DNA from 4 places in the Ferdinandcohnia sp. FSL W7-1320 genome. Region 2 is predicted to be linked to each of the others. Evidence: riboswitches for the same ligand, from Rfam matches in the RefSeq annotation. Region 2 holds a riboswitch; each other region holds the start of a gene.
The links. A riboswitch is a leader RNA that binds a small molecule or an ion and turns the genes downstream of it on or off. The one in region 2 is predicted to bind S-adenosylmethionine.
Positions count from the first base shown of each region.

Region 1 (8,042 bases), 3.1 Mb from region 2:
TATGCCTTTGGTCATGAAGCTACGGCAGCATTTAAGGATGCTTATACGGCAGCAGGTGGAGAAATTGTTGAGGAAGTATTCGCTCCACTTGGAAATAACGATTTCTCTTCTTACCTAGCAAAAATGAATCGAGATGATATTGATGGGATCTATGCATTCTTTGCGGGTACAGATGCGATTCGCTTCGTTCAACAATACGAGCAATATGGATTAAAAGGCAAGATTCCTTTAATTGGTTCTGGATGGCTTACTGCTGAAGATACTCGTCCACAACAAGGAACTGCTCCTGAAGGCATCATTGCTTCAATCTTCTGGGATTATAGCTTAGATACGCCTGAAAACAAAAAGTTCGTTGAAGCGTATGAAGCGAAGTACGATGCTAGACCAAGTATTGAATCAGCAGAAGGATATGATGCCGCTGCGATTATGGCAAAAGCGATTGAAGCATTAAACGGTGATGTTTCAGACCCTGATAAACTAGTAGAAGAAATTTCAAAGGTTGAACTGGATAGCCCAAGGGGACCAATCAAGTTTGACCCAGAAACTCATCAAATTATCCAAAACTTATATATCGTAGAAACGTACCTTGATGGTGACAAGACGGAAAATAAAGTAATCGACACAGTACCAGAAGTTGTTGACCCAGGAAAATAAGCAAATAAGAAAAGAAGGAGGCAAGGTAACGAGTGTTGCCTCCTTCTTTTCTAGTTACCTAATATATTATTACTATTTTAACGAAATTTTCCGTGTCTAGTTCCAACGCATTGCCAGTTTTCATCATGAATAGGCTTTTGGGAGAATTTTGCGAAAAGCTTTGCTTTGAGCAGCTTGAGGTCTTATAACCTGTTCCAAGAAAAGTCAAAGAGCGACTTTTTTGGTACAGAACATTAGCTTGTCCGGGCAGAGCAAGGCGCTTACACATTTCGGATTGGGAGGAAAGGAATGGATACATTAGTCTTGCAATTGATGAATGCGCTAAGCTACGGGTTTCTCCTATTCATTATCACATGTGGGATAAGTCTCGTCTTTGGTATTTTAGGAGTATTAAATTTAGCGCATGGTTCCCTATATTTATTAGGATCTTACATGGGTTATTCAATCGTTGTAAAGTCAGGATTACCATTTTGGGTTGCACTCTTGGTTGTACCTTTTATTATTGCAGTTATCGGATTGATTTTAGAAGTAATTCTACTTCGTCCTACCTATAAACTTGGCCATCTTTCCCAAGTATTGTTGACCTTTGGTCTTGCGTATATCTTTCATGATCTCTTCTCCATTATTTGGGGGAAAAACATCATGACCGTAACCCCACCAGCTTTCCTAAGCCAATCGGTCGAAGTGATGGGGAATATGATCCCATCATATCGTCTAGCTTTAATTGTAGTTGGAATCATCATCGCCGTAGCCCTTTGGTATACCCAGGAGAAAACAAAATGGGGTGCAGTTATCCGCGCAGGTTTATCTGATAAGGAGATGGTTGGTGGGCTAGGAATCAACATTCACCTCGTCTTTACACTCGTATTTTTCTTTGGAAGCTTCCTAGCAGGAATTGGTGGGGTACTTGGCTCCCCAATCCTAGGGGTAGCCCCTGGAATGGAATTTAATATCCTCATTTTATCCCTTGTTGTTCTCGTTGTAGGAGGACTTGGGTCGGTAAGCGGAACGATTGTTGCGAGCCTTTTAGTGGGTATGGTTGAAACATTTAGTCGTTTCTATGTCCCAGAACTAAGCTTAATCATTACATTTGCATTGATGGCTGCTGTATTAATTATCCGTCCGCAAGGATTGATAGGAAGGAGGGCATAAATGGGTAAACAGTGGATTAAAGGAAGTGTATTATTCTTATTAATGGTTGCTGCTCCATTTTTTGTTTCTCTCTATTACGTAAACATTTTTACGGAAATCTTGATCTTTGGAATATTCGCCATTAGTTTAAATATCCTAGTTGGTCAGACTGGATTGGTTTCCCTAGGGCATGCTGCATTTTTCGGTGCTGGTGCTTATGCAACTGGTCTTGCGGCAAGTCATTTATCTACAAATGTGTTTCTAACGATTGCAATTGGAATGCTGCTTGCCTTTCTATTAGCTATTTTAATAGGTTTTGTATCAACAAAGGCACACGGATTTTACTTTTTGATGCTAACACTTGCTTGTTCCCAGATGGTTTACTCTATCATTTATCAATGGACAGATGTAACGGGTGGATCTAATGGATTATCAGGTATTCCTTCTCCAAGCCTGTTTGGAGATTTTCTCCTATCCAATCAAGTGTTTATCTATTATTTTGTATTAGTCGTATTTGCAATAGTTATGATCGTGATTAACAGACTTCTTCATTCCCCACTTGGGTACGTCTTCATTGGAATAAAAGAAAATGAAGACCGAATGAAGTCGATTGGATATAACACAACCTTCTATAAAAACATTAGCTTTTTGATTGCTGGTACTTTGGGTGGATTGGCTGGAAGTTTATATGTGTTTTTCAATGGCTTCGTAGCCCCAACAGATGTGTACTGGACAGTGTCTGGTTCGGTACTGATCATGGTGCTAGTTGGAGGAGCAGGAACACTTTGGGGACCTGTTATTGGAGCGGCATTCATCGTTGTGTTGGAGACAATTATTAGTTCTTACACAGAAAGCTGGATGATGATTATTGGTACTGCCTTCATCCTATTTACGATCTTTGCTCCTTCCGGAATTGCAGGGCTGTTCTCTAATCTGACAGGGAGAATTTTTAAGACAAGGCCAAAACCTGTAGTGGAAGATTATGTCGAGCAAGCGATTGAACCAATTAAACAGCAATCAAAAATAAATGGATAGGGGGGAAAGTGATGACTACAATTCTTTCCATTCAAAATCTATCAAAGCACTTTGGTGGGTTAAAAGTAATTGAAGATATTACGTTGGATGTGACAGTTGGAGAACGTGTGGGATTAATTGGTCCAAACGGCGCTGGTAAGACAACCTTTTTCAATATGATCGCCGGAGACTTGAACCCGACAGGTGGAACAATTGCCTATTATGACCGAGATATTACAAAGGTACCAAACTATAAAAGGACAGAAAGTGGAATAGTGCGAACGTTCCAGAAGAACAATCTAATGTTTGGATTAACGGTGAAAGAGAATGTTCTCCTTGTTTTACAGAAAATGAGGAAAGAGCATACGCATTGGTGGAAGAAGGTAAGTCCCAAAAATTATCAAGCATTGCATAAAGAAACGGATGCCCTTTTACAGGAATGGAATCTTGATCAGTATAGCGATACAAAGGTACAAGAGCTATCTTATGGTGTGCAGAGACAAATTGAAATTGTCATGGCGATTGCTGGAAAGCCAAAGATTCTACTGTTAGACGAACCAACAGCAGGAATGTCACAGGTTGAAACCGACCAGATTATTGCTCTAATTAATAAGTTACCAAGAGAAGTAACGATTTGTATGATTGAGCATGATATTGATGTGTTGTTCGGTAATATGGACCGAGTGATTGTCCTACATACAGGAAAACTAATTGCAGATGGTACACCAGAAGCGGTTCGCGAAAATGAAGAGGTTAAGGAAATTTACCTAGGGCGGGAGGAGGCTGCACATGCTTAAGTTGAAAGATGTTAATAGCTTCTATGGCTCAAGTCACATCCTTCATGGAGTGAACCTTGAAGTGAAAGAAGGCCAAGTTGTTACCCTTTTGGGAAGAAATGGTATGGGTAAGACAACAACCATGCATTCAATTATTGGCTTTGTAAATAAAGTACAAGGTGAAATCCTGTTTGAAGGTAAAAATATTGCCTCTCTTCAAAGTCATCAAATTGCTAGAAAAGGGATTGGGATTGTTCCCCAAGGGAGAAGAATATTTCCGAACCTATCCGTAACAGAAAATTTAACCGTTTTCGCTGATTTGAAAAAAGGAGATTGGAATCTAGAGAAGATTTTTCACTATTTTCCACGCTTAAAGGAACGTGAAAAATCTCATGCTGGCACCTTAAGTGGAGGGGAACAATCGATGTTATCTATCGGAAGAGCATTGATGAGAAATCCAAAAATCTTATTGCTTGATGAACCTACCGAAGGATTGTCACCCTTAATGGTCAGTGAAGTGATGGATGTCCTTTTAAAATTAAAAGAATCCGGAATGTCGATGCTGCTAGTAGAACAAAATATCTCAACTGCCTTGAGAATAGCAGATGATGTTTATATTTTAAGTAAAGGAAAAGTAGTTTACCACGACAATCCCGAAGAACTAAAAAACAATATGGATATCGCGTATCAACATCTCGCGTTAAGCAGCTAACAATAGCCCTTCCCATTCCCGGGAATGGGCTATTTACTATCCGATAATAATATTTTTTAAAATTTAGATTCGTTGCTACAATAAGAATGGAAACGTTTAACACTGTTTTGATAGTGTAATGTTGTTATTGACATAATACTAACTGGCTAGTAATATCTAACTATAATAAATTTCATAAATAATCAAACTTATCCAGAGCGACCGAGGGACTAGGCCCTAAGACGTCCGGCAACCCCCATTTTGGGAAGGTGCCAATTCCTGCAGAATGATTTTCATTCTGAAAGATAAGTCGAGATAAATTTTTATTTCGATACCTCTTTCAGATGAAAGAGGTATTTTTGCATTAAAAAACTGGTAAATGAATGAGGTATTTAAATGATTGAAATTCGCAATCTTTCAAAGATATATAAAACAAAAAAAGTGACCGTCACAGGTGTTGATAATGTTACTCTTCAAATAGAAGCCGGCGAAATCTTTGGCATCGTTGGCTATTCAGGCGCAGGAAAAAGCTCCCTGCTGCGCTGTATCAACTTGCTTGAACGACCAAGCTCTGGAAACATCTTGGTAGATGGGGTAGATCTTACCTCTCTAAAAGCTAGTGACCTGCGCATCGCTCGTTTGAAAATCGGAATGATTTTTCAACACTTCTATTTAATAAGTCAAAAAACAGTATTCGAAAATATTGCGTTTTCCTTAAAAGCTGCCAATCTACCAAAGGAACAAATCAAAAAACGTGTCGAGGATTTACTCGAAATGGTAGGTCTATTAGATAAAAAGGATGTCTATCCTTCGCAGCTAAGTGGTGGTCAAAAACAAAGAGTTGGGATTGCAAGAGCGCTCGCAAACGATCCTAAAGTGTTGCTTTGTGATGAAGCGACCTCCGCGCTTGACCCAACAACAACTAAATCAATCTTAAAGCTATTAAAAAAGATTAACAAAGAACTTGGCATAACAATTGTCCTAATTACGCATGAAATGGATGTTGTGAAGGAAATTTGTAACCGTATGGCGATTATGCAAGATGGAAGGGTAATCGAAGAAGGTTCTGTTTATGATGTATTTGCAAACCCGAACACTGAACTAACAAAGGAATTTATTGAAAGTGTTGTTTCCTTTGAGATTCCTGAAATCATTCTTGATTCATGTAAAGGCCCAATCGTGAAGGTTACCTTTAAAGGAAAAATTGCCGGTGAGGGTGTTATATCAGATATGCTTCAGACTTTCAATGTAAAAGGAAATTTCCTTCATGGTTCCATTGAATACATTCAAGAATCAGCACTAGGTATTTTTATCATGGAGTTGAGGGGAAATAAAGAAGAAATCAAATCAGCACTGAACTATATTGAGGAACGTGCTGCACAAGTGGAGGTGTTACGTGATGGAAATTGATTTAAATCATCTCATGGAGCTTCTCCCTGATATCAATACAGCGTTTTTCCAAACTATTTATATGATTGCTATTTCATTACTTATTGCAGTTGTAATCGGACTTCCAGTTGGAATTCTTCTATATGTAACTGACAAAGGATTATTTTTAGAAAACAAAGTAGTTCAAAGCATCTTAGGGTTTGTCGTGAACTTAATTCGTTCAATTCCATTTATTATCTTGCTTGTTGCATTGATTCCAATCACGAATTTCATCGTAGGCACAACGATTGGGCCGACTGCAGCATCTGTTTCACTTTCAGTTGCTGCGATTCCATTCTTCGCTAGAATTGTGGAAACAGCTTTAAGGGAAATTGACCGAGGTGTAATCGAAGCTGCGATTGCAGCGGGAGCAACTCCATGGATGATTATAAAAGATGTGTTGCTCCTTGAAGCGCGATCTGGAATTATATCTGGTGTTACCTTAACACTTATTAGCTTAATTGGATTTTCAGCCATGGCAGGTACTGTTGGTGGTGGAGGAATCGGAGACTTAGCAATCCGATTTGGTTACTACCGGTACGACAATACCATCATGTTTGCGACAGTCCTAATCTTAATCATTTTAGTTCAAGTCATACAACTCCTTGGTGACTACATTGCAAAGGTAGTAGATAAAAGATAAATAACATAAAAACAGAAAGAAGGAAAAAAAATGAAAAAGTGGTTAACAGGAATTATCTTACTCTTAGTAGCATTCGTTATTACAGCTTGTGGAAGTAGCGCAAGCAATGATGGTGAAAGTAAAGACTCAGCTGTAGAATCAAAAGATATAAAAATTGGCGCAACAGCAGGACCATACAGTGATATGGCTAAAAAAGCTCTTAAGCCAGGACTTGAAGAACTTGGATACACAGTAGAAATTGTTGAATTCAGTGATTATATCCAACCAAACAAAGCATTAGACAATGGTGATATTCAAGCAAATCTATTTCAACACACAATTTATCTTGAAAACTTTGAAAAAGAAAACAACATGGATTTAACTGCATTAATTAATGTTCCGACAGCACCAATGGGAATTTATTCAAATGTTTATAAATCAATCGATGAAGTAAAAGAGGGTTCAACTGTAACACTTCCAAATGACCCAACAAATGCAGCACGTGCATTAAACACATTACGTGATGCGGGGCTTATTACAATCGCAAAGGATGCAGACCCATTAACAGTTTCAGAAAAAGATATTGACGAAAATAAAAAGAATTTAAAATTCCAACCAATTGAAGCTGGTCAATTACCACGTTCTGTTGAAAGTGCTGATCTAGCTGCAGTCCCAGGTAACTTTGCATTAGCTGCAAAAATGAATTTATTAGATGCACTTACACTTGAAGATATGTCTGATTCATACCGAAATGTAGTTGCAATTAGTGCAAAAAATAATGATTCACAGTTTGCGAAAGATTTAAAAGCAGTAGTAGAATCTGAGGATTTCGAAAAAGTGATTGATGAGGAATTCAAAGGCTTTGGTAAGCCAGCATGGATGGAAAACTAAGCAAATAAGTAGGGAGTGGTGAGAGTGGATGTCATTTCGGTTTATGGGGCCCCTAGTGAGTATGTTGTATCTGAAGGTATATTAGACAAACTTGAAGTAAAGCTTGCTGAGCGCTCCTATGAAAAAGTTTTATTCGTTCATGGGAAAAAGTCTTGGAAAGCAGCAAAGGAATATATACCAAAGTTTCGTGAGATTCAATCGGAACAATATTCATATAATGGAGAGTGTTCAATCACTGAAATTGAATCCCTTTCATCATTTATTAAAAAACAATCGTTCGATGCTGTGATTGCAGTTGGTGGCGGAAAGGTTCTTGATTTAGTCAAGGCTTCAAGCCATCTTTCCCAAAAACCTTACGTGCTAATCCCAACGTTAGCTTCAAATTGCGCACCGTGGACGCCGATAAGTGTGATTTATAATGAAAGTGGGACATTCATTCGCTACGATATTTATCCGAATAATGCGAGCTTGGTCTTGATTGAGCCAAGGATTTTATTGAAGGCACCGCTAGAAATGTTCATCGCTGGAATTGGTGACACACTCGCAAAATGGTATGAAGCAGATGTTCAAATGGCTAAGATTGAAAACAAGCCGGTACCATTGTTGGTCTCGCATTATGCCGCTAAGCAATGTAAGGATCTTTTAGTGAAACATGCCGAAGCCGCGATTGAAGCCGCAAAAAGTGGGGTGCTTAATGACGATTTTATAAAGGTATTTGAAACAATCATTACACTTGGTGGTATGGTTGGTGGCTTTGGGGACCATTACGGCAGAATTGCCGGAGCTCATTCTATACATAATGGGTTGACGGTTTTGGAAGAGACTCATTCCGCTC
Region 1 covers NZ_JBBPAM010000001.1:4,376,231-4,384,272, reverse strand. Annotated here, with positions in the region: gene NST91_RS21395 (ABC transporter substrate-binding protein) at 1-654, shown strand, start outside; gene NST91_RS21390 (ABC transporter permease subunit) at 943-1,806, shown strand; gene NST91_RS21385 (ABC transporter permease subunit) at 1,807-2,820, shown strand; gene NST91_RS21380 (ABC transporter ATP-binding protein) at 2,832-3,596, shown strand; gene NST91_RS21375 (ABC transporter ATP-binding protein) at 3,589-4,287, shown strand; SAM riboswitch class I at 4,473-4,578, shown strand; gene NST91_RS21370 (methionine ABC transporter ATP-binding protein) at 4,663-5,676, shown strand; gene NST91_RS21365 (methionine ABC transporter permease) at 5,666-6,337, shown strand; gene NST91_RS21360 (MetQ/NlpA family ABC transporter substrate-binding protein) at 6,368-7,207, shown strand; gene NST91_RS21355 (iron-containing alcohol dehydrogenase family protein) at 7,232-8,042, shown strand, end outside.
Region 1: another riboswitch for S-adenosylmethionine. It lies ahead of NST91_RS21370 (methionine ABC transporter ATP-binding protein); the one in region 2 lies ahead of NST91_RS06385 (O-acetylhomoserine aminocarboxypropyltransferase/cysteine synthase family protein).

Region 2 (8,042 bases):
TTTGGACAATTATCTTCTATGGAGTATTAGTTGGCATTGCACTACTCGGTTGGTTTGCACCAAGTAATAAGAAAACGCTTCAAGAAGGCAATGCATAAAAAAAGCGAAAGAATAATGTCTGTTTAACTGCGATAATCCAATTGGGTTATCGCTTTTATTTATTTTAAAAATATACATCATTTTTGTATTCGGTATATTGCAATTTGTCTAAAAAGTTGTATGATATTTAGGGAGTCGAAATATCATATTTATCACATAATTATAGGAGCACATATGAGCATTGTCACCGGATGGAAAACGCAATATAAAGCATACAATCAAAACATCAAACGATTTATCCTAGCAACTGTTTTTACACAATTAGGCATGGGTATGTACACAATCATGTATAACTTTTATGTAAGAGAGCTAGGTTACTCCGAGCAAACGAACGGAACAATTATTGCAATGACTGCTTTAGCATCTGCCTTAATTCTCGTACCCGCAGGGCTTATGAGTGATAAATTTGGCAGAAAGAAAGTGATGGTTCTTGGAGTTGCGATTTCTACATTCGCCTTTTTTGCTAGAAGTATACTAGAAATTGATCAGTTACTGATTGGAACTGCATTTATTACAGGGGTGTCGACTGCATTTATTCAAGTATCTGGAATCCCGTGGTTAGCGGAAAACTCCACATCTTCACAAAGGGTTCACCTTTTTAGTTTTCATTCAGCAATCATGATGGCCGCACAAGTAGTAGGAAATATTGCGGGAGGGGCATTTTCTGATGCCTTTCAATTTATCTTTCATTTGAGTGGACTTTGGAGTGTAAGAATCACATTATTAATTGCAACTATCATTTATATGGCTGGTATTTTACCGATACTTAAAATGAATGAACAGCCAAGGAAACAACCTGAGATTAAAACAGTGGCGTCATTTAGGCAGAAGCTGCGAACAAATAAATCACAAATAAAGTTAATTGCGATGTTTGCATTTGCTCAAATGATCATAGGGTTTGGATCAGGATTAGTTATTCCTTACCTAAATTTGTATTTTGCTGACCGGTTTTTAGCAAGTAATACAGTAATTGGTCTCATTTTATCATTGGGACAAGCAGCAACAGCGATCGCGATGATTATTGGACCAGCCATTGTTAGTAAGGTAGGAGAAGTTCGAGCAGTTGTTTATCTACAACTATCATCATTGCCTTTCCTCTTGCTGACAGGGTATACCGAAAATCTTTACATAGCGGCCATTGGCTTTTTATTTAGACAAGCCTTAATGAATGCAGGAAACCCGATCCAAGCATCTCTTGTTATGGGGCGGGTTGATGATTCTATGAAAGGACTGGCCAACTCTGTTAACCAAATGGTATTTTCATTAGGCTGGGCTTTAATGGGGCCAATATCAACCTCGATTGTGATGCTGTATGGTGCTTATTGGGGCTATGCTTATGTTTTTACAATTACATCTGTCTTATATTTAATAGGTTCTCTCTATTTCCTATTTGTTTTTACTGGGAAATCCTTTCAGAAAGAGGAAAAACAAATCGCGAAAATATCTTAATATGTCGTATTTCCCGGGAAAAATGGACGAATTTTGTAGCATTAACATGAATGTTTAATTAGTGTTGTCGATTTTCACAAAAAATACAAGTAATTTGGAATATCTTGTTTTTTCAAAATATTTTCATTGACTTGTGAATGAAAAAGGGTTAACATCAAATTAATCATAAAAGTAAAAACTTAATAGTTTATCTTATCAAGAGTGGTGGAGGGAATGGCCCTATGAAACCCGGCAACCGGTATTTACACGGTGCTAAATCCAGCAGGCTTTTTTTGCCTGAAAGATAAGAAGAGAGACCATACATACAACCTCTTCTTATCGAAGAGGTTTTTTTATTTAATCAAAGAGGGAGAGATTAATATGAGTGAAAAACAAAAAAATTTCAGACCAGAAACGATTGCAATACATGGGGGTCTTGAGGCAGATCCAGTAACCGGTGCTAGAGCAGTTCCTATCTACCAATCAAATGCGTTCAAATTTAATACTACTGAACATGCAGCAAATCTCTTTGGATTAAAGGAAAACGGTTATATTTATACTCGAATCCACAACCCAACTACTACTGTTTTTGAAGAAAGAGTAGCTCAATTAGAAGGTGGAGTAGGTGCATTAGCAGTTGCTAGCGGAATGGCAGCCATTACGACTTCAATCCTTAACATTGCGGGAGCAGGAGATGAGATTGTATCTGCTTCTACTTTATACGGTGGAACGTATAATCTATTTGCTAATACTCTACCTAAATATGGAATTAAAACGCATTTAGTAGATCCAAAAAATCCTGAAAATTTCCGTCAAGCAATAACACCAAATACAAAAGCAATCTTTGCTGAAACAATCGGAAACCCTAGCTTAGATATACTAGATATTGAGGCAGTTGCTAACATTGCTCATGAAGCAGGTATTCCACTAATTGTTGACAATACTTTTGCAACACCATATTTATGTAGACCAATTGAGCATGGAGCAGACATTGTTATCCATTCAGCTACAAAATGGTTACTAGGTAATGGAACAACCATGGGTGGAATTATAGTAGACGGAGGTAAATTCGATTGGAATTCACCAAAGTTCCCTGGATTTACAACTCCAGATCCTAGTTATCATGATTTAGTCTTTGCGGAAGCATTGGGACCAGTAGCCTTTATAATTAAAGCAAGAGTTCAACTACTACGTGATTTAGGTCCAGCTATTAGTCCATATAATTCATTCCAATTCAATTTAGGTTTAGAAACATTGCATGTTCGAATGAAGGAGCATATTGCGAATACGAAAAAAGTTGTTTCTTATCTTAAAAATCACCCTGGGGTTGAATGGGTGTTGTATCCAGGTGAAGAGGACCATCCAAATAAACAACTAGCTGATAAATATTTACCAAAAGGTGCAGGAGCGGTAATTGTATTCGGTATTAAAGGTGGAAGAGAAGCTGGCGAAAAGCTAATCAATAGTGTTGAGCTTTGGTCACATGTTGCAAATGTAGGAGATGCAAAAAGCTTAATTATTCACCCTGCTAGTACTACACACCAACAATTGAGCCCAGAAGACTTAAAGGCATCTGGTGTATCAGAGGACTTAGTCCGCTTATCTGTTGGTATTGAAAATGTGGAAGATATTTTAGAAGATTTAGAGCAAGCCATTAAAGCTGCAAATGGAACCAGTTCAGCCTTATCAGTGCCGACTGCATAACTGAAAAATTGTTCACAATATTTTCGTTGACACCCTTATATAGAGATGATAAGATTACTCTCGTGTTGTTTTAGTATGATAATAAAAATTAAATAAATCTGATAACTCTTATTTAGAGTGGTGGAGGGATGTGCCCGATGAAACCCAGCAACCGTCAACGTCTGTTGAAAAGGTGCCAATTCACACAAAGCTTTGGGCTTTGGAAGATGAGAGGAAGGAATCACAAAATTGTGCCTTTCTGCTCGTTTTTGCAGAAAGGCATTTATTTTTATATGCGTGGCATATTTGAATAATTATTATCTTTATTTATTTACATTATCGCATACACTAAACATAGTTTTCTCTGAATAGAAGGTGTGACAACGTGATAACACTAAAAAATGTTAAAAAGATTTATCAAACAAATACAAATTCTGTAACAGCAGTTAACAATATTGACCTTCAGATAAATGAAGGTGAAATTTTCGGAATCATTGGATACAGTGGCGCGGGTAAAAGTTCACTCATCCGTTTATTGAATGGGCTTGAAACTCCAACAGAAGGGAATATTTCTGTTGCTGGTCATAATATCACGTCCATTAAAGGAAAAGCATTACGTGATGCTCGTAAAGAAATAAGTATGATCTTTCAGCACTTTAACCTACTATGGTCGCGAACAGTTAGGGAAAATATCTCCTTTCCCCTGGAGATTGCAAAGGTGCCAAGAACTAAAAGAGAAGAACGGGTAAATGAGCTTATTAAGCTTGTAGGACTGGAAGGAAGAGAAGATGCTTACCCATCACAGCTAAGTGGTGGTCAAAAGCAAAGGGTTGGAATTGCAAGAGCACTTGCCAATAATCCGAAGGTTTTACTATGTGATGAAGCAACATCTGCATTAGACCCTCAAACAACTGACTCTATTTTGGACTTGCTAGTTGATATTAATGAGCGTTTAGGGTTAACAATCGTATTAATTACCCATGAAATGCATGTGATTCGTAAAATCTGTCATCGAGTTGCAGTAATGGAAAATGGGAAGTTTGTTGAACAGGGAAGAGTGCTTGATGTATTTAAAAAGCCTCAAGCCAACATTACAAAACGCTTCGTTCAGCAAGTGACAGAGCCTGAAGAAACAAAAGAAACGGTTGAGAATTTATTAGATCGTTATCCAAATGGAAAAATGGTTCAGCTTAGCTTTGTTGGTGAAGATGCTGAAATGCCATTAATTACAAGATTAATCCGAGATTTTAAGGTGGAAGTGAATATTTTACAAGGGAAAATTTCACAAACCCAAAATGGATCTTATGGAACATTATTTATACATCTTGATGGTGATGCTAATGAAGTCACTTCAGCCATCGAATTTATTCGACAACAACGAGTAGAAGCTGAGGTGATTGAAAATGCTTGAACAATTTCAAGAATTACTTAAATGGGAAAAACAAGTTAATGATTATCAAGCACTCAATTGGGGGAATCTTTGGGAAGCAACTTTAGAGACTTTATACATGACCTCAATCTCCGTGCTTGCTACTTTTATAATTGGTTTATTTTTAGGTTTAGTTCTCTTTTTAACAGATAAAGGAAATGCATGGGAAAATACAGTGGTGAATCGGATTGTATCTGCATTTGTTAATATTTTTCGTTCCATACCATTCATCATCCTGATTGTCCTATTGATACCTTTCACGAAAATTATGATGGGTTCCATGCTAGGACCAAATGCTGCGTTACCATCTTTGATTATAGGGTCAGCACCGTTTTATGCCAGAATGGTTGAAATTGCTTTGCGTGAAATCGATAAAGGAGTTATTGAGGCTTCTCATTCAATGGGAGCTACTAACTCGACAATCATTTTTAAAGTGTTAATTCCTGAATCTTTACCAGCCCTAATTTCTGGGATTACCGTTACTGCGATCTCATTAGTAAGCTTTACCGCAATGGCTGGAGTTATCGGTGCAGGTGGGTTAGGACATTTTGCATATTTATATGGTTTCCAGAGCAATAAACCGATCATTACATTTATTGCTACTGTTGCAATACTAATATTGGTATTTATCATTCAATTTGTGGGTGATTTCTTTACAAAACATACAGACAAGAGATAACAGGAGGAAAAACACAATGAAAAAATTACTTTATGTACTACTATTTGGACTACTTTCATTTGCCCTAGTTGCTTGTGGCGGAAATGACGATGCTGGTGATGGAGGAGACACTCAAGAAGCAGAAGGAAATAAAAAGCTTGTTGTAGGTGCGTCAGCTGTTCCACATGCAGAAGTCCTTGAACAAGCAAAACCTTTATTAAAAGATAAAGGAATTGACCTTGAAATAGAAGTTTTTACAGACTATATTTTACCGAACGTTGCATTGCATGAAAAAGAACTTGATGCAAACTACTTCCAAACACCAGGTTATTTAGACCTGCAACTAAAGGACAACCCTGACTTTGACTTTGTAAGTGTTGGAGAAATTCATAAAGAGCCTATTGGGATTTATTCTAAAGAATACAAAAGTTTAAAGGAGCTACCAGATGGTGCAAAAATTATTATGAGTAACTCTTTTAGTGACCATGGCCGTATTTTACCGATTTTTGAAAGAGAAGGTATTATCAAACTTAAAGAAGGGGTTGGCGATCAAGCAAGAGTTGAAGACATCGTCGAAAATCCAAAAAATCTAGATTTTTCTACATTAATTGAAGCAAAACTTCTTGCTACATCCTTTGAAAATGGTGAAGGAGATGCGGTTGTAATTAACACAAACTACGCTCTTGAAGGTGGAGTGAATATTGCAGAAGACGGTATTGCCTTTGAAGGTGATGATGTAGTACCTGCAAACCTCGTTGTTGTGAATAAGGGCGATGAAGATCGAGAAGAAATCAAAGCACTAGTAGAAGTGTTAAAATCTGAAGAAATTCAAAAGTTTATTGAAGAAAAATACGCTGGTGCTGTTACTGTAGTTGAATAATAACAAAAGAGGCTTGCCTATTGGTAAGCCTCTTTTCGATTTTTGAATATTCTCGAGGAAAACAAAGGAAATTGATTGAATTGTATCTCCTGTGTTCCTAGTGTTATCCATTTAGTCAAATAAGGATTGGGAGCTTTAAATACTCCGAAATCAAGCTGTTGAGGCAAAAGGATGATGGTGATAGCATTAAATATGTGCAAGTAAGCACGATAAAAAAGAAGGGATTGGTCCAATATCAATCAAATCCGTTTGAATTATACGGGCGAAATGGAAAAGGCAATGCATCAGGCACATGGGATTGGTTACAAAGATTACTGTCGAAAGTTCAAAGAGCGTATGCGGGTTGAGGTTAATCGAGAAAAGGACTATAAACAAGGTCTAATGATTATTGCTCAAATAGGCAAAGTGAACATCTAAATAGATATATTACGATTGCGAAACCCAGTGCCCACCACACTGGGTTTCTATATTATAGAATGAATTATCGGAATCTGTGAAAAATATACTGAGGATTTGAATACTTACCATTGGATAACATCTATTCTCCCTTACATATCCTTGTAATTTATGTTATCTTAATTGTTGGACAAGATTTAAATTTTTTCTTCTCATTTAATGCATAATACAACAAAACTTATATTAAAAAAATGTATCACGAGTGTGAATGTGTAAAGGTTGATATCACTTTGAATTTGATATAAGATTGTAATGAGAATAAAATGAGAATGAAGTTTTGACTTAATGTGTCAATACTATACAAAATATTTTCGTTTAATGGAGGTAGTAGTTATGGCAGGATCAACTTTAGTTATTAAGGATCTTCATGTCGAAATCGAAGGCAAGAAGATTTTAAAAGGGGTTAACCTTGAAATAAACGGTGGAGAAATTCACGCAATCATGGGACCAAATGGTACAGGTAAGTCAACTTTATCATCTGCAATCATGGGCCACCCTAAATATGAAGTAACAAGCGGAAGCATCACTCTTGATGGTGAAGATGTGTTAGAAATGGAAGTTGATGAGCGTGCACGCGCTGGACTTTTCTTAGCAATGCAATATCCAAGTGAAATCAATGGTGTAACAAACGCAGACTTCCTTCGTTCTGCAATTAATGCACGTCGTGAAGAAGGTGATGAAATTTCATTAATGAAATTCATCCGTACAATGGATAAAAACATGGAATATCTAGAAATGGATCCTGACATGGCTCAACGTTACCTTAACGAGGGCTTCTCAGGTGGGGAAAAGAAACGTAACGAAATCCTACAATTAATGATGTTAGAGCCTAAGATTGCAATCCTTGATGAGATTGACTCAGGACTTGATATCGATGCGTTGAAGGTTGTTTCTAAAGGAATTAATGAAATGCGCGGAGAAGAGTTTGGTTGCTTAATTATCACTCACTACCAACGCTTACTTAACTATATTACACCAGATAAAGTTCATGTAATGATGCAAGGACGTATTGTGAAATCAGGTGGACCAGAACTTGCACAACGACTAGAAGCTGAAGGATATGATTGGATTAAGAAAGAATTAGGAATCGAAGATGAAACTGTAGGTCAAGAAGCGTAAGCGTAAGGAGGATTATTATGACAATCGATACGAAATTACCATTTGATAAAGATTATGTCAGAGGTTTTTCGTCTACTCTTGGTGAACCAAGCTGGTTACAGGAACTTCGCTTACAAGCTCTTGAAAAAGCAGAAGACCTTCCAATGCCAAGACCGGATAAAACAAAAATTGATAAATGGAACTTTACACAATTTGCAAATCATGTTGTGGAAAGTGCACCTTATAACTCAATTGACGAACTACCTGAAGAAATTAAATCATTAATTCATGTTGAAGAAGATAAGAATATA
Region 2 covers NZ_JBBPAM010000001.1:1,269,164-1,277,205, forward strand. Annotated here, with positions in the region: gene NST91_RS06375 (TerC family protein) at 1-98, shown strand, start outside; gene NST91_RS06380 (MFS transporter) at 148-1,548, shown strand; SAM riboswitch class I at 1,738-1,838, shown strand; gene NST91_RS06385 (O-acetylhomoserine aminocarboxypropyltransferase/cysteine synthase family protein) at 1,909-3,231, shown strand; SAM riboswitch class I at 3,337-3,444, shown strand; gene NST91_RS06390 (methionine ABC transporter ATP-binding protein) at 3,596-4,621, shown strand; gene NST91_RS06395 (methionine ABC transporter permease) at 4,719-5,318, shown strand; gene NST91_RS06400 (MetQ/NlpA family ABC transporter substrate-binding protein) at 5,335-6,177, shown strand; gene NST91_RS06405 (YuzK family famiily protein) at 6,445-6,594, shown strand; gene sufC (Fe-S cluster assembly ATPase SufC) at 6,967-7,752, shown strand; gene sufD (Fe-S cluster assembly protein SufD) at 7,770-8,042, shown strand, end outside.

Region 3 (8,042 bases), 130 kb from region 2:
GAATATTTAGCAGAACTAAATGAAAGAACCTACCTCTGGGTTGAGCTTGGTTTACAAACTGTACATGAAAAAACAGCGCACCTTATTAACCGAGCACATGATTTTAAGTGTTATGTTGAAGGAGTAAATAAGCTTCGTAAACATAATATTCGGATTTGCTCCCATATTATAAATGGCCTCCCACAGGAAACAACAGAAATGATGATGGATACAGCTCAAGAAGTAGCGAAACTTGATGTACAAGGTATCAAAATTCATTTGCTACATTTGTTAAAAGGAACACCTATGGTGAAGCAATATGAAAAAGGACTATTGGAATTTCTCTCTTTTGATGATTATGTACAATTAGTTTGTGACCAACTCGAAGTTTTACCACCAGAAATGATTGTTCATCGTATTACCGGGGATGGTCCCATTGATTTAATGGTTGGGCCAATGTGGAGTGTGAATAAATGGGAGGTATTAAATACAATAGATGCCGAATTGAAACGTCGTGACAGCTATCAAGGAAAATTATATAAGAAGGTAGCAGAAAACGTATGAAATTAGATCGTATACTTCCATTTGCCCGTAAATTACTTAAACTTGCAGTTAGAGAAGGAGATTATGCAGTTGACGCTACAATCGGAAATGGTCACGACACAGCAATGCTTGCTTCTTTGGTTGGTGAAAATGGACAAGTTTTTGGCTTTGATATTCAAAAAGAAGCTATTGAAAACACAACCACTCGTTTAAAAGAGCAAGACCTGTTTGATCGCGTTCGTTTGTTTCACGAGAGCCATAGTCAACTTTTAGCGATGATTCCCACTGATGCCCGCAGCAAAATCGCAGGGGCAGTCTTTAATTTGGGATATTTGCCTGGAGGAAATAAGGAAATTGTTACAAAGGCTGATTCTACAATTGAGGCAATTGAGCAATTACTTACTGTCATGAAGCCTGAAGGTATTATAGTACTTGTTGTGTACCATGGTCATGAAGAGGGTGCAGTCGAACGAGATCAGCTGTTAGAATATTGTTCAACGCTGGACCAAACCAGCGCTCATGTATTAATGTACCGATTTATGAATCAAATGAACAATCCACCTTTTATTATCGCAATTGAAAAAAGATAGAGCCCAGACTGTTGAAAAACGCTCGCATACTTCGTTGCTTGCCTCCCTCGTCCGCTCATGAGGGCTACTTCTATTCGCGTCTTCGCTCAGCGGAGCGCCTTGTCTGACAAGCGTTTTCATAACAGTCTTGGAAGAATTCATCCATAACTTCACTTATGAAAAAAGATAGAGCCCCGTCGCTCTATCTTTTTCTTATTCAAACACATGTTGAAATCTACGGTAGGCTCGTCCATTTACATAAAAGAAAAAAGAAGTCTTCCCACCGAGTCTAATAATTTTCTTCGCAATTTTTAATACACTTCGTTGTGACCTTACCTTTTCATCTGATAGATATAGACCTAATAAACCCCTATTAATCATTCGGTGAAATTTTTCATTTGGTAACCCGGCTGTATGTTTATCTGCTTCGGTGATAAAGTGCTTAAGGCGATCTACCAATTCATTTTCATGTGGATAATAAAAACAGAAATTTAAGTCTCCACCTTTACGGTCCTCTTCTTGATCAATGAAATAATCAAGAAGGATGTGCAAGCCTTGGATATATGGAAAATACCCATTCCGAACTTTGTTGGCCATCTCCTCGTTGAATTCTTCATGAAAAGCGTAAGCAACTAAACAAAAAATCCCTAGTGTAGACCCTGAACAGGCTGAGAATTCATACCATTCCATGTTTGGCAAATCCTTTTGGTGATCTTTAAACCAATTCTCAAGTCTTGGAACTCGCTCTTCTACCTTTACATGTTTATGAACTTGTAAAGCACAATAATAACTTGCCAACTCCTGTAAATAATCAGCAATCTTATCATAATGATGAAGGTTGTGAAGAACATCCTGACAGGTTGTTACTAGGCTCTCCAAGTAACCCCCATCATCCTGTTCTTCTCGAAATTGATAATAGTTTTTTGTTGGACATCCTGGTCGTAAGGCATCTGGCATAGAATCATGTAACGAGCTAAAATCTAACGGATCAAGCGAGGTGCTTCGATCACAAAGATTATCTAGATAGTCACTAATCGTTTGATACGCAACGATAAATCGAATGCATTCCTCCATTTGTCCTTCTGATAATAAGGCGAGAATTGCTCCACCTTCACAGTGAAACGTTTTAGTTTGAATACTCGCTAATGCCTGTCTCCGAAGTTCCTCATTTGGAATAGCCTCCGCTTTCTTTTTCCAAATTGATAATTCACGATGTACAATCGGAAATACCTCACGATACACTTTCTTCATTAAACTAATCGGTTTTGTTGGTACCATCGATATCACCTCAATATTTAGGAACATTGAATATATGTACGATTTACGATAATTGTAAAAGTTGATACACTTACCATAAATGATTATTTATCGAATATCAAACGAAAGGATGTAACTATTATGATTTATCCATACAAAGGGAAATATCCTGAAATTGCCGACTCTGTATATATTGCGGAATATGCGACAGTTACTGGTGACGTAAAAATTGGTGAGGAAACAAACATTTGGTTTAATACTGTCATACGGGGGGATGTGGCACCGACCATTATCGGAAAAAGAGTGAGCATTCAGGATAACTCAACCTTGCATCAAAGCCCAAATAATCCTTTAGTTATTGAAGATGATGTCACAATTGGTCATCAGGTGATCCTACATAGCTCTATTATCCGTAAAAATGCGCTAATCGGAATGGGGTCCATTATTCTTGATGGGGCAGAGGTTGGTGAAGGGGCTTTTATAGGTGCCGGAAGCCTAGTTCCACAAGGCAAAAAGATTCCACCAAACACTCTTGCATTCGGAAGACCAGCTAAAGTTATTCGTGAATTAAATGATGAAGATAAAAAAGATATGGCCAGAATTCGCCGTGAATATGTGGAAAAAGGGCAGCATTATAAGGAATTACAAAAAGAAAAACGCGGTTAATCAAATACGCCTTGGCGTATTTACGCCCAGATTTTTTTGAGCTTGCTCAAAAAATTGCCCTTGAAAATCTATGGCATCCGCCGGAGGCTTTAACTTTATTCAGTCAAGTTTGATACTAAATTGGATAATCTATTTGCTTTCATCCAACCACTCATAGCATTTCAGCTGAATAAAGTTAAAAGCTCACCATTAAGGCGAGCTTTTTTCTTTCTTATTTTGCAGCTTGTGTTTTAAGCGCTTCTGCTTTGTCAGTACGCTCCCATGGTAAATCAAGATCATTTCTACCAAAGTGACCATATGCAGCGGTTTGCTTATAAATTGGACGACGTAGATCAAGCATCTTGATAATTCCAGCAGGACGTAAATCAAAATTATCACGAACCAATTCTACAAGTACATCCTCTGACACAGTTCCGGTTCCAAATGTGTCTACAGAGATAGAAACTGGTTGTGCAACACCGATTGCATACGCAAGCTGAACTTCACATTTATCCGCTAAACCAGCTGCTACGATGTTTTTCGCAACATAACGAGCAGCATATGCAGCTGAACGGTCAACCTTAGTTGGATCCTTACCCGAGAAAGCGCCACCGCCATGGCGTGCATAACCACCGTACGTATCAACAATAATTTTACGGCCAGTTAAGCCAGCATCCCCTTGAGGACCACCAATTACAAAACGGCCAGTAGGATTAATGAAATATTTAGTATTCTCATCAATTAGTTCACTAGGAACGACAGGGTTAATTACATGTTCTTTTAAATTACGTTGAATTTGCTCTAATGAAATTTCAGGATGGTGCTGGGTTGAAATAACAATCGTATCGATACGAACTGGATTGTTGTTCTCATCGTATTCAACAGTAACTTGAGTTTTTCCATCTGGACGTAAATATGGAAGAATCTCATCTTTACGTACCTTTGTTAGTCTGCGTGATAACTTGTGAGCTAATGAAATTGGTAGAGGCATTAATTCTTTTGTTTCGTTACAAGCATAACCAAACATTAATCCTTGGTCTCCAGCACCAATTGCTTCAATTTGCTCATCAGTCATTTGACCTTCACGTGCTTCTAACGCTTGGTCAACCCCCATTGCAATATCTGGAGATTGCTCATCAATGGATGTTAAAACTGCACAAGTTTCATAGTCAAATCCGTATTTTGCTCGTGTATAGCCAATCTCTTTAATCGTTTCACGGACAATCTTTGGGATATCTACATATGTAGAAGTTGTAATTTCTCCCGCAACAAGTACAAGACCTGTTGTGACAGAAGTTTCACACGCTACGCGTGCATTTGCATCACTTGCTAAAATCGCATCTAAAATAGAATCTGAAATCTGGTCACAGATTTTATCTGGATGTCCTTCTGTAACAGATTCTGAAGTAAATAAACGGCGTCTATTTGTCACAAACGCTTCCTCCTTTTCGGATTCAGAATCGAATAGTTCGAGTTCTGACATTCATTGATACGGTACTCATTCCCTTAGTATTGTTACCTTCACGATTTTCTATCCTATATTAAATGAACAGTTATCTACGATCAAATGTGCCTTGGCGTTTTTGCGCCCGATCTTTAGGCCGACACGATGTGGGTCATACAGACGGTTGCCACAGGAAGCGAAAAATTTCCGCTAAAAAATCGAGGCATCCGCCGGAGGCTTTAACATTATTCTGTTGGAATCGAACTCCGAGAATAATTTAAACACATATCACGCGTTAAGTAACATCAATAAAACCAATAAAGAATAAAAAACCTTTCCTACTATTTCGAGGAAAGGTTTATCGTTTATCCAGCCTTTCACTCTTATCGATCAAGGACATACCTTGCTCAGGTTAGCACCTTATCACTTTTTCGAATGTGGAGACCTACTAATAGGTTTCACTAAAAACCATTTGATATGTAAGAAAAGTGATGGTTGCCGGGTTTCATTGGGCCTGTCCCTCCGCCAGCTCGGGATAAGAGAGTATCCGTTCAATGACATATGATATCGCAGTAGTCCTTAAGGTGTCAACAGAATTCCGAAAAAAAACAAAGTCGAAGTGTGTCACACTATTTCCTCAATATTGACAAACTATAAAAGAATTATCGATTATAAAGGACTATTTTAGAATCTGCGCGCACTTTTTAATGATATGTTACGTAAAATACGTTAAATAGTATAGACTATTTTTATTAATGTGTTATACTAATTGTAAATTTGAGATAATTTATGGAAATTTAAAAATTAATAAAGGATGGTTTAACATGAATTCAGTTGAAGTTACAAATGAGCAGCTATTAGAATTAGTGAATGGAAAAAACGCACTTCATAACCTATCTGTTCCTATTTTAGTTGAAAAAGTACTATCTAGACAAGAGGGAATCCTTACTTCGACTGGGGCTATACGTGCGACAACTGGGAAGTACACCGGAAGATCACCTGAAGACAAATACATCGTAGAAGAAGCATCTACTAAAGATAGAATTGATTGGGGTAAGGTAAACAAACCAATTTCTGAAGAAGTATATGAAAAACTTTATACAAAAGTACTTTCATACTTAACAGAAAAAGATGAGATTTTCGTATTCAATGGATATGCAGGTGCAGACAAAAAAGTACGCATGCCAATCCAAGTAATCAATGAATATGCTTGGCATAACCTTTTCTCTCAACAAATGTTTGTTCGACCAACAGAAGAGGATCTAAATACACATCAACCTGAATTCACAGTTATTTGTGCACCAAATTTTAAAGCTGATCCTGAGGTAGATGGTACTCGCTCTGAAACATTCATTATTATTTCCTTTGAAAAACGAACAGTGTTAATCGGAGGAACTGAATATGCTGGAGAAATTAAAAAATCAATCTTCTCTGTGATGAACTATGTATTGCCTGAAAAAAATATTCTTTCCATGCATTGTTCTTCAAACGTAGGCCCTGAAGGTGACGTTGCACTATTCTTTGGTCTATCTGGAACAGGAAAAACTACTCTTTCAGCAGATCCAAAACGTCGTCTTATTGGCGATGATGAACACGGTTGGTCTAGCTCTGGCGTGTTTAATATTGAAGGCGGTTGCTATGCTAAATGCATCAACCTTTCTCGCGAGAAGGAACCACAAATTTTCGATGCGATTCGCTTTGGCTCTGTGTTAGAAAATGTGGTTGTAAATGAAGAATCCAGAATAGCTGATTATGATGATAATTCATTAACTGAAAATACAAGAGCTGCATACCAAATCGATAATATAGATAATATTATTGTTCCTAGTATTGCAGGTCATCCGAATACAATCGTATTTTTAACTGCGGATGCTTTTGGTGTTTTACCTCCTATCAGTAAACTAACTAAGGAACAAGCCATGTACCATTTCTTAAGTGGATATACAAGTAAACTAGCAGGAACAGAACGTGGTGTTACTGCTCCACAAGCAACATTCTCAACTTGCTTTGGATCACCATTCCTACCACTTCCTGCAACAGAATATGCAGAAATGTTAGGTAGAAAGATCGATGAACACAATGTTCAAGTATTCCTAGTGAATACAGGTTGGACTGGAGGAGAATATGGCGTTGGAAGCAGAATGAAACTATCATATACTCGCGCAATGGTTCAAGCTGCTTTAGAAGGCGAATTAAATAATGCTGAAACTGTGAAGAATGATATTTTTGGTCTGGAAATTCCAATTCATATTCCTGGGGTTCCTGATGATGTACTTCAACCATCAAAAACATGGGCGGACCAAAGTCAATACTATGTAAAAGCAAAAGAATTAGCTGTGAAATTCAAAGAAAACTTCAAGAAGTTCTCTAATGTTGCTAAAGAAATCGAATTATTGGGCGGACCACGCATTTAATATCAAATACGTTATCGTCTTGATCAGCCCTTTCAAGTAAAAGACGATCTTGCTAGAAGGTGCTTCCTTACCCTTTTGACGGATTGGCTTGTGACCTCGAACGTAATAGCGTTGGAGCTGGAAATAAAGGAAGCTCGAGGAAATTAGTCCTCGAGCTTTTTTGTATGGGGCTCCCTCGTTTTCATCCACTCCGTCAATCGTCTTACTGTTTCTCGATTTACATGTGGCGGAAAATAATGAGTGTATAGTGGAAAATACCAACTTTCTACCTCTTTTCCGAGTTCCTTTATTCTTTTTTCTAGTCGATATGCATGGTTAATAGAAACATTTTTATCTTTTTCACCATGAATAATAAGAACTGGAGCCTCCAGCATTTCAAGTTCGTATAATGGTGTTCTCCATTTATAACGCTCTGGATATTTTGTAGGTGTTCCTCCAATTACCCGCTTTAGCATTCGCCGTAAATCGTTTCGTTCCACATACGTTAGACTTAAATCACTCACACCACCCCATGTAACGAGTGAACAGATCCCGGGATGCTGAATGGCCGTAAGAAGGGCCATTACTCCTCCGCGTGAAAATCCAAAGACATGAATCCGGGTCGGGTTCACTTTTTCATGTTCCTCAAGCACTTTAAAAGCAGAAAATGCATCATATCTATCATGACCGGCGAAATCTTCATTACCATCACCACCCTGATTTCCACGATAAAAAGGTGCCATCACTACAAAACCTTCTGAAGCAAATTGGATGATGCGACCGATTCTGACCATCCCTACATTTTTTATTCCACCACGTAGATATAAAAAACCGTCATATACACCTTCTTCCTTTGGTTCAGCCAGATAACCTTTCACTTTTAGTCCTTTACTCCAATATGTAATTAAATAAAGATTGATTGCCGGATTGGGAGACGGGTATCTCTGTTTTTCAATAATAGTGCCTTCCACCATATTATCCATCCTCTCTACAACATGATTGTACAACCTTTACTTTAAATGTTCTAAAAAAACGCAAAAATAGGCATTCACACATTTTTGTCACGTTTCATATTCTATCTTAAGAAATTACTATAGTCGACAGATGAACTGTCAAGGAGGAATGAATACATGCGTCGTATTCTTGCAAGCCTTTTTGCTTTACTGCTTATTATTCCGTTAGCCGCTTGTAATAATGACCAGGTTCAAAAAA
Region 3 covers NZ_JBBPAM010000001.1:1,403,185-1,411,226, reverse strand. Annotated here, with positions in the region: gene mnmL (tRNA modification radical SAM protein MnmL/YtqA) at 1-543, shown strand, start outside; gene mnmM (tRNA 5-(aminomethyl)-2-thiouridylate-methyltransferase MnmM) at 540-1,112, shown strand; gene tbcS (tetraprenyl-beta-curcumene synthase) at 1,305-2,369, opposite strand; gene NST91_RS07150 (gamma carbonic anhydrase) at 2,490-3,014, shown strand; gene metK (methionine adenosyltransferase) at 3,226-4,425, opposite strand; SAM riboswitch class I at 4,818-4,979, opposite strand; gene pckA (phosphoenolpyruvate carboxykinase (ATP)) at 5,262-6,851, shown strand; gene NST91_RS07135 (alpha/beta hydrolase family protein) at 6,995-7,804, opposite strand; gene NST91_RS07130 (ABC transporter substrate-binding protein) at 7,961-8,042, shown strand, end outside.
Region 3: another riboswitch for S-adenosylmethionine. It lies ahead of metK (methionine adenosyltransferase); the one in region 2 lies ahead of NST91_RS06385 (O-acetylhomoserine aminocarboxypropyltransferase/cysteine synthase family protein).

Region 4 (8,042 bases), 2.4 Mb from region 2:
AGCGATGTTCCCAATTTTAGAACAATCAATGGGATTAACGTTTACGCAGCTCGGATTAATATCCTTTGCGTTACAAATTGTATCTTCAGTTGCTCAACCTGTTGTCGGTTGGTATACAGACAAAAAACCAATGCCATTTGCCTTGCCAATTGGATTAACCTCTACTTTTTTTGGAGTCATTGGCCTCGCATTTGCACCTAACTTTTTAACGATCATTCTTTCAGTTCTATTTATTGGAATAGGTTCAGCTATTTTCCATCCCGAAGGGTCCCGTGTTGCCTACATGAGTGCAGGTAACAGACGTGGATTGGCACAATCGATTTATCAAGTTGGGGGGAATTCAGGTCAAGCTCTGGCACCTGTCATTACTGCTTTAATCCTTGTACCACTAGGACAATTTGGGGCCATTTGGTTTTCATTAGTTGCTGCGCTTGCAGTCGGACTACTTATATATATTGCTAAATGGTATTCTAAAACACTAAAAACAGTTGAGCTTCAAAAGAAAGTAAAAAAGGCCATTTCAGCTGCTCCGCGAAACATGAAAGCTGTCAAATTCGCATTAGTTGTTCTCGTGCTATTTGTATTTGCTCGAACATGGTACATGTCAAGCATCACAAATTTTTACTCATTTTATGTAATTGAAAAATATGGTTACAGCATTTCACAAGCACAAATATTTATTTTCTTATTCTTAGCCACAGGGGCCTTAGGAACATTCTTTGGGGGACCATTGGCTGATAAATTCGGTAAACGAAATGTCATCATTGTTTCTCTATTAGGTACAGCACCATTAGCACTGATTCTCCCGTTTGTTGGTCCTCATGTGGCAATCGTGCTCGTTACAGTTATTGGGTTTATGCTACTATCAAGCTTCTCTGTTACTGTTGTCTATGCTCAAGAATTAGTTCCAGGAAAAATCGGAATGATGTCAGGATTAATTGTTGGCCTCGCCTTCGGTATGGGGGCTATAGGCGGCGTTGGGATTGGTGCTATCATCGACGCAATCGGGTTAACACCAACCATCATTATGATGGGCTTCCTTCCATTGTTAGGATTATTGGCCTTCCTATTACCTACTGATCATAAGCTTAATGAGTGGAATAATGCAGGATAACACAATTTTCAGGACGCGTATGCGTCCTTTTTTATTGAGTCTTGGCATAACCTTGCAAATTCCTCTTCCCTTCGCAAAAAAATAAACAATCCATTTTCATGAATTGTTTGGTAGGTTATATTTTTTATGATTGTGATTTATAGCTGACTTTTTGAAGTAAGAAAAATAACATGACTCTCTTTAAAAACTGACGAAAAAGTGAATGGTTTCGTTCTGCTGTTTCTGCTCGTTGATAGATATTTATAAGTTCATCAAGTTCTTGACTACATTCAATTGTTTCATTACTTGTAAACCCCGTACTATTAGCGATAGCAATCATTTCTTCTCTTTTTCTATTAATATCCTCTAATAGTATCTGTTTGTAATCTATACGTCTAGTTTCCAAAACTTCCACTCCTTTATTCACACGTTAGAAAATTCTAACGCCGCATACAACTATCGTATGCCAACCAATACTACCTTTGGTGCATGCTGAGTTGCTACTCTATGAATTATTACAAAATCTACTATTTATGTAAATAGATTCGCAAAAATAGACATTTTTTTCTTAAAAAAATTTACAAATTTGTGTACGAAATCGCTTCCAAGCTGCCATTCAACCTTTTTCGACAATCGAAATAATACAGGAACCGACATAAACTTCAATAGAAAAACCTACAGGAATTCACCCATAGGTTAAAATTTTTCTTATTTAATTCGATCGATATGTGTAACACGGAATTCTTTCGTTTCGAGCTTCCTTTTGATAGCTTGAATCTTATCCTCTCCAAGAGTTCCCGGTAGATTTAGGATAATGCGACGGAGGTATTTTTCACCATTATCCAGAGTTAACATTCCATCTATGTTAACGTCACGGATTAGAGATACAAGATCTTTTATCGCACCTTTATGTTCAATCGTAGCAATTGTTAGTGTATATCCACCTGTCCGCATACCAAATGAATCCTCAAGGACATCCATAACATTAGAATGTGTAATAATTCCAAGAAATTCTTTCTCGGAGTTAAGCACCGCAATAAACGGCAAACGACGAATTGTTAAAAATGTTTTAAAGAAGGAATCCTCATCGTAAACAAATGCATCCTTACTTTCGACAAGGGTAAGAATACTTCCATTTGCATCTCCATTCTTTTCATAGAGGTACTCTAAAATGTCAACTTTATAAATTAAACCTTCAAATGTTGTACCATTTTTTGACAATACCGGCACAGACCGATATCCTGTTTCATTTAAAAATTGAAGTGCTTGTTGGACGGTAAAATCGTCGTTACAATATTTTACATCTGATTTTTCAACAAAATTATAGCGAATTTTCATAGTCTCCACTCCTCTTACAGTAGAAAGAATTCCCAACTACCTATAGTATATGCATCAGAATATTTCTTTTTCCAATGAACAAAAATGTAACATATTTACACTAATGTGTAAAGAATATTCTAAACATTTTGATATAAAAAAGCTTTATGGAAAATACCATAAAGCTCCTTCTATTCCTATTTTGTACCTGTAAACTCTGGGTCTTGGAATGGATGAGCTACCCAACCAGTTGGATCAATAAATAATCGAACTGCTACGACCTCACGATCATCCATTAGTGTGAAAAAGTGTGGTGTGTCAACAGGAACAGAAATAACATCCCCTGCCTCTAATTCAACATCAAAGTAGCCAGTATCGCCACTTCCTTTAATAATGAAAATTCCATGTCCTGCTACGATTGCACGTACTTCATCTTCTGTATGAACATGTACTTGTTCAAATTTCTTTAAAAGCTCATCAAGATTAGGAGTAGCATCGGACAATGCGATGACATCCCATTTTTGATATCCGTTACGCTCACCAAGTGATTTGATTTCTGCTTCGTAAATCGATAGGATTTGATCTTTTTGCTCATCCGTAATTCTACAATTTCCTCTTAATTCCTCTGGTAGTTTGTTAGTATCCCAATGTTCATAAAGGACACCTTGTTCTTCTAAAAATGCTGCTACCTCTTCTTGTCCCTCTAGTCTCTCACCTGTATTACGTAATTTAATATTTGCCATTTTTCTCACCTCGTGAATTTTTTATACCCTTAAAGGGGCTAATGCTAATAGTTTTAAATGATAGCTAAAAAGAAACTCATATGCTTCTAAATGTTTTTTTGCATCAAATGCATTGTTAGCCCAGACAGTGATTCCATGGTTTCGGATCAGTACGGCGCCAAAGTCGCTAGTGACATACTTGCCAAAATTTCTTGCAAGTGTAGGGATATCAGCATCATTTTGGATGATTGGTATTCTAATTTCTGAATCCACATCCCATAAACCAAGCGCTTTAATAATTTCCTGCCCCTTGAATACAACTTCTCCTTTGTCAGCATATAGTTCAGAAATGACATTATTATCAACTGTATGAACATGAAGACTACAACCTGCATTTGTTTTGTTATAGATTTCAACATGCAGAAGTGTTTCTGCCGAAGGCTTCAAGTGAGTAGGAGTAACTGGATAACCTGCTTCATCCACTAATAAAAAGTCCTCATCAGTTCTTTTCTTTTTATCTTTGCCACTTGCTGTAACAAGAAATGTGATAGGATTGTCGGATACTTTTATGGAAAGATTTCCACTTGTCCCCATAAACCAATCACGCGCTGCAAGTTCATCTTTTATATCTGCAAGCTCTGTCCATTGCTTAATTCGAAGCATTTGTTAGAACCTCCTTTTTTAGAATCTCTATTACATCAAAAAAGGAATGGAATGAAGAATGATTAATTCCAAGTTCTTCACATTTTTGGACAAGAAAATCTCTAGCAATGACCTTGTCTCCAAGTTTAGCCGCTTGAAGATCTGTAATGGAATCACCAATAACGATCTTAAAATCGTCCTGATTTGCAAACTTACGAATCAACGTTGGCTTGCAACAGCCACACTCGTTTGTGCACTCATCATCACAAGTGTATGGCCATACAATCTTTATTTTTTCATTTGTAAAATCGGATCTGTTACAGTAAATTTGCTCTTTTGGAACGAGTCCGTCAAGCAATGGCTCTACAAAAAAATCAATCCCACCGCTGACAATGTATAAGGGAATTTCCTCTTCTTTTGTAAACGCAACAAATTCCTTAAATCCTTCTCGTATTTCTGCATGGTTGAGTATATAGTCTGTAATTTCCTTACGCGATGCTGATGGTAAAAGCGCAAACATTCTACTCACTCCCAACTGTATCGGGATTGTTTGTAAGAGAACTTGGTCCTTGATCTCCTCCCATGCAGGGGGAGCAAATCTTTTCATGATGGCAATAATGTTATCAGTATTCGTGATTGTACCATCAAAATCACAGAAGATAATTGGTTTATTCATTTTTATACCTCTTTATATCCCCATAATTCAATTGCCTTTTTAAGCTCAGGGCTATTTTTTGCAAATTCAATAAGTGTCTTTCCACCTAGTACTGCATCAACTGCAGCATTAAAGGCTATTCCGCCCCCAATTGCACCATCAGGATGTCCGTGAACACCGCCACCGGCATTGATGACACTATCTTTTCCAAAATCATTGATTAGTAGTGGCACTAGGCCTGGATGGATTCCGGCTGAAGGAACAGGAAATGTTGGTTTAAATACCTCATCATTTTTTGTTAACTCTTCTGCAATTGCTAGTGTCTGTTCTCTTTCAAGCGCAACACTACCATATGGTGAAGGGAACAAGACAAGATCTGCCCCAGCATATCTAAGTAATTTTCCTAGTAATAGCTTATTAGAAAATCCGTAAAACTCAGAAGGAGTGAGTGTCCCACTTACAGCTGGATGGGCCATAATTGGTATTGAAATTTGCGGGTCTTCTGCTAAACTTTGAAGTACATCAATTCCGTAAGCAAAAACATTAAACAATAGTAGGTCAGCACCTAACTCTACTGCCTTCCTAGCTTTTTCCCTTAATTCGAATGTTCTTCCGGTTAAGTTTACAGCGTAAAGTGCCCGTTGTCCGGTTTCTTTGAACACATCTTCAAGTACCTTTTTCCCTTCAGTGATTCTTGTTTCCAAAGGTGTTAACGTGTTCTCAAAGAGTATTTCATCATCCTTGATGATATTCACACTACCGAGTGCCTGCTCACGAAGCTGATCCTTGAGATAGGCTATGTCTCTTCCAATGACCCCTTTAAAAATACTCATTACCAGCGGTCTATTATATACTCCAAGTTTTGCACGAATGCCTTCAATTCCAAATTTCGGACCAGGGAATGTGGATTTTAATTCACTAGAAAACTCCAAATCTAATAGTTTAACTTCCCCATCCAAGGAAAGCTTACCAAAGGTAGTTGTTAAAACAGCTGGTAGGTCTGCACTAAAATTAGCGCTTGGGTATGCTATTCTAATAATTCCCTTTTTTACTTGCTTTCCTAAATATTGACTTGCTCTGTTGTCTGAATCTAAATGCTCGACACTTATTACTATACCTTTATGCTTTTTAAGTTGGTTTTGTTCTATTTTTGGTAAATTTGTCCAAGAGCCGATTGTTAAGCCGAGTGCGATACCTTCAGCTTTTTTCACTAAGTTGTCCCCGGTGTCATGCACCAAATACGTAGCAATCACTTCACTCATTTTTCAACCCTCATTTCAAAATGTTCCATAAGACGAAAAAAACCTCTTCATAAGAAGAGGTTAGCAAACTAACATCTTCTTATCTCTCAGCTTAATGCTGCAAGAATTAGCACCGTGCTTACAATTTGTAAGTCGGTTGCCGGGCTTCACTGGGCTAGTCCCTCCACCTGCTCTTAATAAGAAAATAGATTCTATTATTATATTGAGCCATGTTTTAAGTAAGCTCAATCTAAATTTAATTTTTACGAAATTGAATTTAATTAGGATTATGACAGGAATTATTTTTCTTGTCAAACATTTTTTAACTTTTAAATTTTAATGGTTATTTAAACAAGTTTAGTTTTTTAATTCGATTTGCAGCTTCAACAAGTCTATTTTCGTCAGTTAAAAGACCAACACGTACATATCGATCGCCATATTCACCAAAGCCGATTCCTGGTGCTACAGCAACATGAGCTTTTTCTAGTAATAGGTCTGCAAAACTAACTGATGTGTAACCTTTAGGTACAGGTAACCATGCGAAAAATGAGCCTTCAGGTGCGTTCACATCCCATCCGATGTCTTTTAAGGCACCAATGAATGCATTCCGTCTTGATTCATATTTGTCTACTAATTCTTTTACACAGTCCTGTGACTCGGTCAGTGCGGATGCAGCTGCTACTTGAACGGGACTGAACAAACTCACGTACATATGGTCTTGAATTAGATTTATTGCTTCAATTACACTTGGGTTTCCAACCGCAAAGCCCACTCTCCAGCCTGCCATATTATAGGTTTTTGAAAGTGTGTATATTTCAATACCGATATCTTTGGCACCTTCAACTTCCAAAAAGCTGATCGGCTTTTTCCCCTCATATCCAATCGCACCATATGCAAAATCATGTACCACACAAATATTATGTTCTTTCGAAAAAGAAATTGTATCTTCAAAAAATTCTTTCGTTGCAATAGCCCCTGTTGGGTTATTCGGGTAATTTAAGAACATTACCTTTGCTTTTTCAAGCTTTTCTGAATCAATTTCTGTGTAATCTGGTAGAAAGTAATTCTCTTCTTTCAGAGGCATATAGGCCATTTCAGCTCTTGCAAGCTCAACACCTGACCAATAGTCTGGATAACCAGGGTCAGGTACTAATGCAACATCCCCAGGATTTAATAGACATTGTGGAATCTCTACCAATCCAGCCTTTCCACCAAATAAAATCGCGATTTCTGTTTCAGGGTCAAGTTCAACACCATATTCACGTTGGTAAAATTCTGCCGCTGCCTTCTTTAAGAATGTATGGCCACGAAATGGAGAATACTTATGAAATTTAGGCTGATCGGCAGCCTTTTTAAGAGCTTCAACAATATGTTGAGGTGTTGGTTGGTCAGGATTCCCCTGACCTAAATTTATTACATCATGCCCTTGGGCAACTACATTGTTCACCTTAGCTACAAGAGAAGCAAAAAACTGTTTCGGTAATTTTTGCAGGGTTTCAGATTGTTGGAAATTTTTCATATCTACACCTTCTTCAAAATACTTGAAATACTAACCAAAAATAATATATTGTTAGAGTTAACTTGTAAAGTATTATTTTCACTGGGAGGATACCAAATGAATCTTAAAATTGCTTGTATACAGTATGATATTCAATTCGGTAAACCGCAAGAGAATTTTGCCCAAATTTCTAAAGAAATCGAAAAGACAATGAATCAGGACAAACCTGATATTATCATCCTTCCAGAGCTTTGGACGACTGGATATGATTTAACAAGATTAGATGAAATTGCAGATGAAAATGGCGATGAAACAAAAACGTTTATAAAAACCTTAGCAAAACAATACTCTGTAAATATTGTAGCAGGCTCTGTAGCCAAAAAGACGGAGCAAGGTGTGACAAATACGATGTTTGTCTTTAATCGAGACGGAGAATTGCTAAGTGAATACAGCAAACTACATTTATTCAAGCTAATGGATGAACATTTGTATTTAAAGGCCGGTGAAGCAAAAGGCGATTTCATAATTGAAAATGTACCAGCAGCTGGTGTGATTTGTTACGACATTCGCTTCCCAGAATGGATTCGTGCACATACAACAAGTGGCGCAGAAGTTTTATTCGTGGTAGCAGAATGGCCACTTCCTCGCCTTGAGCATTGGCGAACATTACTCCTTAGTCGAGCGATTGAAAATCAGTGCTATGTTGTTGCATGTAATTGTGTTGGAAGTAATCCTAATAATGAATTCGGAGGTCATTCGATGGTTATCGACCCTTGGGGAAACATTATTGCTGAAGCAGGTACTGAAAGCACAACTCTAGTTGGAGAAATCGACCTTAGCAAGGTAAAAGAGGTGAGAAAACAAATTCCTATCT
Region 4 covers NZ_JBBPAM010000001.1:3,649,882-3,657,923, forward strand. Annotated here, with positions in the region: gene NST91_RS18010 (MFS transporter) at 1-1,114, shown strand, start outside; gene NST91_RS18015 (Spo0E family sporulation regulatory protein-aspartic acid phosphatase) at 1,239-1,499, opposite strand; gene cbpA (cyclic di-AMP binding protein CbpA) at 1,802-2,431, opposite strand; gene NST91_RS18025 (acireductone dioxygenase) at 2,608-3,153, opposite strand; gene NST91_RS18030 (methylthioribulose 1-phosphate dehydratase) at 3,175-3,795, opposite strand; gene NST91_RS18035 (2-hydroxy-3-keto-5-methylthiopentenyl-1-phosphate phosphatase) at 3,782-4,450, opposite strand; gene mtnW (2,3-diketo-5-methylthiopentyl-1-phosphate enolase) at 4,453-5,691, opposite strand; SAM riboswitch class I at 5,768-5,874, opposite strand; gene NST91_RS18045 (pyridoxal phosphate-dependent aminotransferase) at 6,014-7,189, opposite strand; gene NST91_RS18050 (carbon-nitrogen family hydrolase) at 7,286-8,042, shown strand, end outside.
Region 4: another riboswitch for S-adenosylmethionine. It lies ahead of mtnW (2,3-diketo-5-methylthiopentyl-1-phosphate enolase); the one in region 2 lies ahead of NST91_RS06385 (O-acetylhomoserine aminocarboxypropyltransferase/cysteine synthase family protein).